DNA from 3 places in the Corynebacterium glaucum genome. Region 3 is predicted to be linked to each of the others. Evidence: predicted binding sites of a transcription regulator. Region 3 holds the regulator's gene; each other region holds the start of a gene.
The links. Region 3 encodes LexA, which represses DNA repair genes until DNA is damaged. Its sites were predicted from a motif close to CGAACANNTGTTCG; they were not measured.
Positions count from the first base shown of each region.

Region 1: the regulator LexA is predicted to act here: its motif matches at 1,459-1,472, upstream of CGLAUT_RS08285 (SAV_6107 family HEPN domain-containing protein).
Region 2: the regulator LexA is predicted to act here: its motif matches at 2,031-2,044, upstream of CGLAUT_RS11155 (HNH endonuclease signature motif containing protein).

Region 1 is NZ_CP047358.1:1,713,042-1,716,313, forward strand. It holds gene CGLAUT_RS08280 (DUF3040 domain-containing protein) at 427-819, opposite strand; gene CGLAUT_RS08285 (SAV_6107 family HEPN domain-containing protein) at 948-1,382, opposite strand; gene CGLAUT_RS08290 (GNAT family N-acetyltransferase) at 1,521-2,087, shown strand; gene CGLAUT_RS08295 (polyprenyl synthetase family protein) at 2,152-3,243, shown strand; gene CGLAUT_RS08300 (Rv2175c family DNA-binding protein) at 3,244-3,272, opposite strand, start outside.
Region 2 is NZ_CP047358.1:2,297,436-2,300,707, reverse strand. It holds gene CGLAUT_RS11160 (acyl-CoA carboxylase subunit beta) at 1-357, shown strand, start outside; gene CGLAUT_RS11155 (HNH endonuclease signature motif containing protein) at 513-2,000, opposite strand; gene CGLAUT_RS11150 (DUF3054 domain-containing protein) at 2,158-2,529, opposite strand; gene CGLAUT_RS11145 (lysylphosphatidylglycerol synthase transmembrane domain-containing protein) at 2,546-3,272, opposite strand, start outside.
Region 3 is NZ_CP047358.1:1,464,599-1,467,870, reverse strand. It holds gene CGLAUT_RS07145 (1-phosphofructokinase family hexose kinase) at 1-68, opposite strand, end outside; gene sugR (transcriptional regulator SugR) at 227-1,018, opposite strand; gene lexA (transcriptional repressor LexA) at 1,164-1,856, opposite strand; gene CGLAUT_RS07130 (hypothetical protein) at 2,063-2,428, shown strand; gene nrdR (transcriptional regulator NrdR) at 2,520-2,978, shown strand; gene hrpA (ATP-dependent RNA helicase HrpA) at 2,975-3,272, opposite strand, start outside.

The DNA of each region.
Region 1 (3,272 bases), 250 kb from region 3:
TTCCTTCACCGTCTGACCATGAGCTCTGAAGTTTTCTCGGCTTCGATCCATGGCTTTCACGTAGTCAAAATGAACACCACGTCTCTCCGCTGCGCCCCACTTTAACCCACTTCAACCCACAAAAGCTAGAAGGCGCGCAAAATTCTCCGCACATTTCAGAATCTCCGCAGGTGAAAAGCCATGATAGTCGTGGGGAGATTTTCCACAATTTTCGTCTCTCGCCTAACTTGAACCCCTTTATTCACACAAAATCAACGACGCATCAGCCCTACCCACCCAGCCTCCACAACCCCTACGCCGCCCGACCTGGCAATATTGTTGCAGTGGGGCGCGGTGGGTGAAGAAGGTGGGTGAAAGTGGGAGCCCTGAAGAGGGCACGAAAAAATGCCCCTCCGAATCGGAGGGGCACTTTGCCTACAGCCTTACCTATTGGCGATCTTCGAAACGGCGACGGAAGTTCTCTTCCATCGCGACACTGCGCTGGGATCGCTGCCGCTCCCCTGTCGACGCAACCCGACTTGACCCGGGATTCGACACCGGGGCACGCAGGGCCATGACACCGCCAGCCATCATCACCCCGAAACCGAGCACGCTGATCACGATTGCCCACATGCTCATCGACGCAAGTGCAACACCGCCAATCAGCAGCACGAGGCCGAGTACCATGAGAGCGACGCTGCGCATCGTGAGCTGGCCGGTTCGCGGCGCGTCGCTGAATCCAACCTCGTGGGCGACATCGCTTCCGAACTTCGGATCCTCTGCAAGCAACGATTGCTCGATCTCGCGTAGCGCTTGCTGCTCCTGCTCAGAAAGAGACACTGGTTTACTCCACAGCTAATGGGCGGACATTGTTTCCCTAATAACGGCCATAGTATCGGTTTTGTTCCCGCCACTGATATTCGTCCTGGGATTCGCCCTTCCCACCAAACGTCCCTTTACAGTCTCGGCTATGCAACTAGGGGCAGATCCACCGGATGGACATCCCTATAGAACTCCTCGACGTCTGCAAGTAACCGAAGAACCAGTTTCGGATCGGGGGCAGTATCAATACCAGATGCGACACGACCTCTCGTCCGAGAGTAAGTCTGGAACCGTGCCGCCCAGCGCTTCCCATCATCGCCCGTAAGCGCCAGTTTCTCCCACGCGCTGGACGGGTGCCGTTTACGCTTCCGTAAGTCCGGCGAATCGGCGTTGGCCGCACCGGCAACTCGGAGCGCGCCTCGGTACGCATTTTCTAGGGCGAGATCAAATTGCCCCGCCTCGATCTCATCGTGAGCCGCAGCAATCAACGTCTCCGCAGAGGCCAAGAACTGGTCCCTGCGCGAAAGTGATGCAATAGCGCCATACGTTGCCCGAGTGGTTGCCGAAACAATGCTGCCCATGTTTTCCCCTTTGTGTGCGTTCAGATTTGTTGCACCTGAACCTAAAACATCCGTTCGACATTCCGTGCGGCTCTATAGAACATGTTTTCGAATCGTTTAAATACCACACATCCCCACTCATCGTGGTTAGGTGATGGGGTGACCGTTGAAATCCGTCGCCTTAGCCCAGCCGAATTTACAATGCTGGCACCCGACCTGGTCGACATCTATCTAGAAGCCATGGGTTACGACCCATCTATACGACAACAGCGCATCAACGTTTGGCGCCGAGAAATCATGTGGGAAGGCTTCACCGCAATCGCAGCAGAGGAGCAGGAAAATGTTGTCGGCGTTGCCTACGGTTTTCTTGGCACCCGCGAGCGTTGGTGGGACCGGCAACTACTTCGCAGCATGCGACAATCTGGCGGCATCACTGAGCAGCGCCAGCAGATCCTCAACAGCTACTTCGAAATCGCCGAGATCCATGTCTCGTCGTCTCGCCAGGGCCATGGTATCGGCGCCGCACTTCTAACGGAACTGCTACGCCTGGCCCCCGCCGAGTGGGCACTGCTCTCTACGCCGGAAGTGGATGGTGAAGCGAATAGCGCGTTTGGGCTGTACCGCAAGTTCGGGTTCACCGACATCGCGCGCGACTACCTTTATCCCGGCGACCACCGTCCATTCGCCATCCTCGGTCGACCGCTACCGCTCTCACCCAAGAAATAGCTTCACTGTAGGGTAGGTGGCCGAATAGCGCACTATCTGCGCCTCTACATATAAAGGAGCACTTGTGGATTACCGCAGTGTCGACCTCGTTGAGGTTCCGGCAGCTGTCAACGCCCAGCTTGCTGAGTACTTCTCCTACCGCGCACCCGAGGTGGCCGCGCTGGGTTCACCTTTCCAGAAGTCGGTCTCGTACCTCGAGCAATTCGTGCTCGGAGGAGGCAAGCGAATCCGTCCGCTGTATGGGTGGGCAGGGTTCGTCGGCGGCGGCGGACTCGAGAAAGGCGAAGAGGATCCGCAGTCCGTGTTGCGCGCAGTCAGCGCTCTAGAGTTCATCCAAGCCTGCGCACTCATTCACGATGACATCATCGATGCCTCTGATACCCGCCGTGGACAACCAACGGTGCATCGAGCTATTGAGGCAGAGCACCAGGAGCGCGATTTCTTGGGCAGTTCGCCGGCGTTCGGCGAGCACGCTGCAATTCTCATCGGTGATCTTGCCCTGGTCTGGGCGGAGGACATGTGGCGGTCGTCTGGTGTGTCGAACGCCGCGCTTGATCGCGCAGCAGAGCCATGGCAGGGCATGCGCACTGAAGTCATTGGAGGCCAGCTCCTCGACATCATGCTGGAAGCTGAGGGAAGCGAGTCGGCCGAAGCGGCGAATACGGTCAACCGCTACAAGACCGCGGCCTACACCATCGAGCGTCCGTTGCACCTGGGCGCGGCCTTGGCCGGAGCAACAGACGCCATCATCGAGGCGTTTCGAGGCTACGGTCGCGATATCGGGATGGCGTTCCAGCTTCGCGACGACATGCTCGGGGTCTTCGGCGACTCAGCGATCACCGGTAAGCCCGCCGGCGACGACCTGCGCGAAGGCAAACGGACCGTGCTTTACGCCACCGCACTTAAGCTCCTAGATGAGTCCAGCCCCGGTCAGGCAGCTAAGCTGCGCGCCGGCATCGGTACTGTCGAAGATCCCGACGCTGTACACGAAATTGCATCCATTATCGCGGGCAGCGGCGCTGTGGAAGCGGTCGAAGAGGAGATCGATCGACTGAGCACCTCCGGTCTCGCTCACCTCGACAGCGTCACCCTCAGCGACGAAGTCGGAGAAATTCTGCGCACACTCGCGATCAAATCAACCGCTCGACGCAGTTAACTAAAATGCCATCGCTTGCGCGCGGCGGA
Region 2 (3,272 bases), 830 kb from region 3:
AAAGCATATGGCGGCGCGTATGCGGTGATGGGGTCGAAGAACCTCAACGGTGACCTGAACTTTGCGTGGCCGACGGCGCAGATCGCGGTGATGGGTGCCGCGGCTGCAGCGATCACGCTGCAGGGCAAGCAGCTCGACGCTATCGATGATCCTGTGCAACGCGAAGCCATGAAGAAAATGTTCATGGATTTTTACGACGAGAACATGACATCGCCGTATGTTGCAGCCGAGCGCGGGTTCATCGACGCAATGATCCAGCCGAGCGAAACGCGATTGGCGCTGCGCCGCGCCCTGCGTCAGCTGGAAACCAAGCGCGAGTTTGACTTACCAAAGAAGCACACGATTTCACCCCTTTAGATTCTCACGATAGGCTCAGTTTCATGATTTCTTCGATGCTTGATATTTCCGGTGACCTCCTCAGCATGACCGTCTGGTTTGTGAACGGTTTGCTTTCCGGCAACCCGCTCTACGCTTGGGGTTCTTCTTTCTAGTTTTCTCGCCGCCATCTTTTCCTAAGCCGCGGCGAGCAGCGCGACTAGATGCCGCTCGACGGGGCTGTACTCAAATCCGCATTCCAGTGGGTCGGGGAACGGGGGTTCTCCGTGATCCGGCTCCACTGGAACTGGCCCAGGATCGGGGAGCGCCGCCTTGATGGGGAACTCCATCCCGTATTCCTGCTCTAAGGCCTCGATTCGGCATTCTGCAGTTTCGAGGTCTTTATCCTTGTCAAATTCATCCATGATTTTGTGCCCTTTGGCGTAAAACTCCGCAGCGAGAGCTTTAGTTCGGCTGATGGAGTCCAGACTTGAGCGCCAGCGGGGACTGGTGGGCGTGAGTTCGTCGAAAAGTATGCCTTCGCACGCGGAGATTTCGTATGTACCGTCAGCGAACAGCCAGATGATTGTGTTGGTGTCGGGGTCGTGGACATAGAAGGCGCGTTTATCTGTCTTCATGTTGTGGTGATGTTGACAGAGTGAGAACAAGTTCGACGCGGTGGTGGGGCCGTCTTCGTCGAAAGGCACCCGGTGATCCAGCTGACAGCGCTCAGCCGGTCTCGTACAACCCGGGAAAATGCAGGTCCCATCCCGCGCTGTAACGAACGCACGCATGCCGGCGGTGGGAGTGTAGCTGCTTGTGCTCACTGTGGCAGCGTCGTCAAGATCTAGAACTTTCGGCGAAACTTTCTCGAGCCAGTCGTCCAGCGCAACGGTGTCCTCCGGCCCAGTCCAACCGAACCCGGGGATATACGCAGGCTCACCGGCCTGGCGGTCGCGCGGAGCGAAGATGTTGAGCGTAGGCTTCGCGCTTGGCGCGATCTCTCCGGTAAGGAGTTTGACCGCCGCGTCCACCATTTGCATCGAGTGTTCCCGAGCCGTGGCAAGAAGGTGCTGGCGGATGCGGTAAGCAGTCACAGTATCGGTCACCAGTTCCATCGCACCCTTGACGACGCCTGCGTTGGAAAACGTCTCAAAGTTCACGGAATCTGCGGTGTCCTGGCTGCGGGCCTTCCGCTTCTTCGGATCGTAGGCACGGGCTGGGTCAATGCGCTTGATCAACTCGCGCATGCGCCGCGTGACCAGGGTCCTGTGTGGAATCTGCTGGTCGACTCGGCTAGGAGTGAAGATGTCTGCAAGCAGCTCATCGAACTCAGCGAAGATTTCCGGTGCAATGTCAGGGCCGAGCTCGTCGAGCACCGAGTCGATGGCTGATAGGTGGCTCATGTCCAACAGGTGCGTCTCAGCCTGCAGTGCCCGGAGTATGGGGAGCTGCTGCAAACGTGCGTGGGCGAAGATCGCGTTTTCAACGAACCCTTTGGACCATCCGGTTGCAGCCTTAATCTGCTCGGCCTCGAGGTGGAAATCCTCAACCGAAGCACCGGGTTCGGCGTACACCGAAAAGAGAGACCAATACGCTTCCCGCACATGCTGGGCTGCAGAGCTTCGCAGATCACCAGGACGTTGGGTGCGGAAGCGCGGCGCAACCGTTTCGGTAGTTTTCATTTGATCCCCCTTTGTTACCGCATATCATATAGAATATGTGTACGATATACAAGAGGTAACCCTGGAGAAATCGAGTCGGTATAGAAACTGTCCACCAGAAAGTACGGGTGAGCGACTCAAGGCGCAAGCAAATCATACGAAAACTGTCCGAAAACGTCTAGAGTTTCCGGGCCACTGCGCGCCAGCCCAGCATCAGCAGCGCGCTCATCACGGTCGCGACGATGACGAAGGACCAGTGTGGTACTGACTGATTGCGGAAACCCCAAATCACCAAACCGGTAATAGCGGTGATTGCCCAGATGAAGCCGCCGCGGTTCTGCCGCACGATCAGCCAACCGAGCACGACGCCCAGCGCGAACGGCCACACGGTGGACAGCCACCCGGAGAAATTGAACGGCATGTCTTCGGACTGATGCGCCGCTCGCGCCAGCAAAGCGAAAACCGCGATTGCGACAAGGTCGGCGCCGATCGCGACAGGGGTGGAAATGGGTTTGCGGGTGGAAGGTTTCGTCGTTAAGCGATTGCTCATACCTGCATGCTAACGGCTATTTCCTGCCCAGCATGAAACCGCGCCCAGCGTAGACCAGTGCGTAGATGCTCCAGCCGATGAGGGTGATCAGGGCGAAGGAGATGGCGCGGTAGATGACGGTGGCGGCGGTGGCGTCGGCAAGCGATAAGCCCCCTGCGACAAGCATGCCTGCCAGGACCGGCTCGACCGTGCCCACTCCGCCCGGTGTGATTTGGGCAGCGCCGGCGAGCTTGGTCACGATGTACGCGAGCGCAACCCCCATCACGGAAATGCCACTCTGCCCGCCGACCGCGTACACGGCGAGCAGCATGGTGCACAGATCGAACAGGCGGTTGAGCAGCGACAACGTGGCGGCTGCGATGAATTCACCCGCGCCCATGCGGATCGCCGCGACCTGGTCCACCACCGTTTCAATGCGTGCCCGCACCTTGTCCGGCAGGAAGCCGACCCAGCGCTTCAGCACGGCCGGGTTGCGGGTGGCCCAGAACACTGCAGCGATGGTGGCGGCCGCGATGGCGAAGCTGGCCAGCAGCGTCCGTACCGAAAGGTCAGCGCCGAGAAACAGCACGGCGACGAGACCGATGACCCCCATCCACACCGTCGATAGCGCGCCGGAAATCACAAAGAACCAGCCGCACAGCCCAACCGAGGCGCCCCACGAGCGGTGTACCCTAAACGTCAGCCACGCCGAGATCGCCGGACCGCCCGGCACCGTCGTTGACCAAGCGTTTGACGCGTAAACG
Region 3 (3,272 bases):
CCGCGTTCTAACTGGCCGATGTCCAGGGTGGCATCGATACTCGGATTGGGGGTCAGCGTGAGAATCATCTGCGCTCCGTACTTCATTAGCCCTTGGCAACCCCTGCATCACAAACTTCGCGCCGGTGTTGCCTTCACCACCCAGTATGTCCGAGTGTGCCCGTTTTGGCAAGGTTCAAGCATGGTTCAAACAAGGTCTCACATACCGCTGTTTGGGTATGTGTGGTTTAGTCCACTTCTTTAGCTAGAACTACTTCGATTCCTCGCTCGCCAAGTTCTGCTACGAAGGAGGTCGGGGCAGAGGCATCGGTGACTACTACATCGATGGCATCCAGTGGTGCGAAGCTCACGAGGTAGTCATTGCCGAGCTTTGTCGAATCGCATAACACCACGACCCTCCTTGCGTTGGTGACCATCGAAGACTTGACTGCGGCTTCTTGGGCGTCCGCAGTAGAGAGACCATGATCGACCGTCAGCGCGTTGGTGCCGATAAAGGCGACATCCGCCCGCATGAGGGCGAGTGTTCGAAGTGCGGTATCTCCAACTACGGCTTGTGTGATCGCTCGTACAGTACCGCCGAGCAGCTGCACGCTATCTAGGCCGGCGGTGGAAAGATCGAGGGCCGTAGGCAGTGAGTTGGTCACGATCGACCAGGTTTTGGCATTTGGCTGCGTAGCTGCGAGATTGGCAAGAGCGTTGATTGAGGTGCCGGAATCGAGGAAAATTCCACCACCCGGCTGATCCGGGAGAAACTGCAGTGCTGCGCGTGCGATCGCCTGCTTGGCGTCGGTTGAGGAGCGGTAGCGGGCATCGAGCGGGAACTCGGTAGTCAAAAACGCCTGGTTCGCTACCGCGCCGCCGTGCACCCGCTGCACTACGCCATCGTTGTCCAGCGCCGCGAGGTCGCGGCGGATTGTCTCGGCAGTGACGTCAAACTTCGATGCGAGCTCCGTGACGTTGACGCGGCCTTCGACTGCAGTCTGGGAGGCAATCTGACGACGCCGTTCCTCGGCATACAAAACGGGCACCTCCAGATGTGGGTGTGGGAGTTGTTCTGACCGGAAGTGGCCATTCCTCACATCATCCCAGACACGGGGTGCCCGTTCGCATGGGTTTATATCCGTTTCCCCCGAAAGAGGGAATTCAGCGGCTGTGAGCGGGCGGCTACAGCGACCTGAAGACGGAGATGACGAGCCCCATGATCTCTGCGTCATCGCCCTTAATCGGCGAGAATGCATCGTTGCGCGGCAGTAGCCAAACGCCGGTCGAGTCTTTGTGGAACACCTTGGCCGTCGCCTCGCCGTCGATAAGTGCCGCGACGATCTGACCCTCCTCTGCAACCGGCTGGGAGCGAACCACAAGCCAGTCGCCGTCCAGAATCGCCGCATCAACCATGGAGTCGCCCACGACCTTCAGCATGAACAAATCGCCGTCGCCAAGCAGCTCTTCGGGCATCGGGTAGTACGTCTCCACATTCTCTTCGGCGAGAATTGGGGCACCGGCGGCAATCTGGCCCACCACCGGAATGAATCGTGGAGTCGATGCCTCATCAGGGGCATCCTGCGGCTTTGAGGCTTTGCGGGTTCCCGACTTAGGTGCGGTCTCGGGGAGGTGGCGAAGGTCGACGGCGCGCGGCTTGTTCGGATCGCGGCGGAGAAACCCCTTCTTCTCCAGCTCCTTGAGTTGGTAGGCCACTGAAGATGTCGACTGTAGGCCTGCGGCATCTCCGATCTCACGGATGCTCGGCGGGTAACCGCGAAGCACCACAGCGTCCTGGATTACCTGCAGAATGCGGCGCTGGCGGTCCGAGAGTGCGCTCATGTCCAGGTTGTTCGGGTCGGTCTTCTTGCGTGCCATGGCACCTTCCTTGCTGGCGATGTGCTTCGGGTCAAAAGTAGCACAGTGAGCAAATATGTTCGATATTCTTCAAGAGGGAGTGGACAGCGTCAACGGCGGGTGCTATATATCGAACATGCAATCGTTCGAACACACTATCGCATTCGGGCAGAGTGTGTTGGGGGCGACCAATACAGTGAGCTCCACACCAAGGAAAGGACTACACCATGACTATCGTCACCCGCCCCGTTAACAGCAACAACACCATCGATAGCGGCGTTTGCACCCTGGGACGCACGGCGGAGGTTTGGGATGTTGCCAACTACGACAGCTCACTCGCTGGGCGGCATTGCGCAAGGCCGCTCGTCAGGTCGTATCGAACACCCGGACGTAATCCAGGGGAGCATTTGGTAGCCTCGGACACGTCTGCACAACGTTTCGAACTGGCGCAAGAGCGTCGGGACAACCTCTTGCTAGGCATCATGATGACCGCGGCTTTGGCCGTGGGATCGATTTTCGGCGGCGTCTTCAACGCGGAGGAGCCGACCTCAGTGGGCCCGGCTCAGAGCGCCCGGATCGCAGCGGATGTGTAGGTTGCACAGGCTCGCTAGCCCGGATCGTGGTGTCGCTGCAGTAAGCTGACGCCAGAACCATGACCGCCGCAACATATGGGATGTGTGAACCGTGTTCTGTCCGTTCTGCCACCATGAGCAATCCCGGGTCACCGACTCCCGCACCGTGGATGCGGGTTCTGCAATTCGTCGCAGGCGAGAGTGCACCGAATGTGGTGGCCGTTTCACCACCGTAGAAAAAGCGGTGTTGACCGTCGTGAAGCGCAACGGAGTGAGCGAGCCGTTCGATCGAGATAAGCTCATCGTCGGTGTGCGGCGAGCGTGTCAGGGACGCGACGTGTCTGATGACGCGCTGAAACGTCTCGCGCAACAGGTCGAAGAAGCCGTGCGTGCGCAAGGCAGTTCGCAGGTGCCAGCAAACCAAATCGGTCTTGCGGTGCTAGAACCGCTGCGGGCTCTCGACGAAGTCGCGTATCTCCGCTTCGCCTCGGTTTACAAGTCTTTCGAGAGCGCGGACGACTTCGAATCCGAAATCAGGCTAATGCGCCGCCGCGACCGCGAAGACTTCTAAGCGAGCTTGTCCACCATCTTTTCGATGCGCCGCTGGCTTACGGGCTGGGGGGTGCCCAAGCGCTGCGCGAAAAGGCTGACCCGCAACTCCTCGATTCGCCAGAGAATATCTTTGTAAGCACGCGACTTCCTCCGATTCGCCGGTAGCTTGGCTGCCTTCGCCTCCAGGTAGCGCTTTGCGTCGTCGACTGCAGACTGCCTGTCGGCATCGCGGTCAGGATCAAGACGTAGATCGCCCAGGCGGATGCGCATCGCTTCGATGTAGCGGGGAAGGTGCTGCAGATGCTGCGCGCCG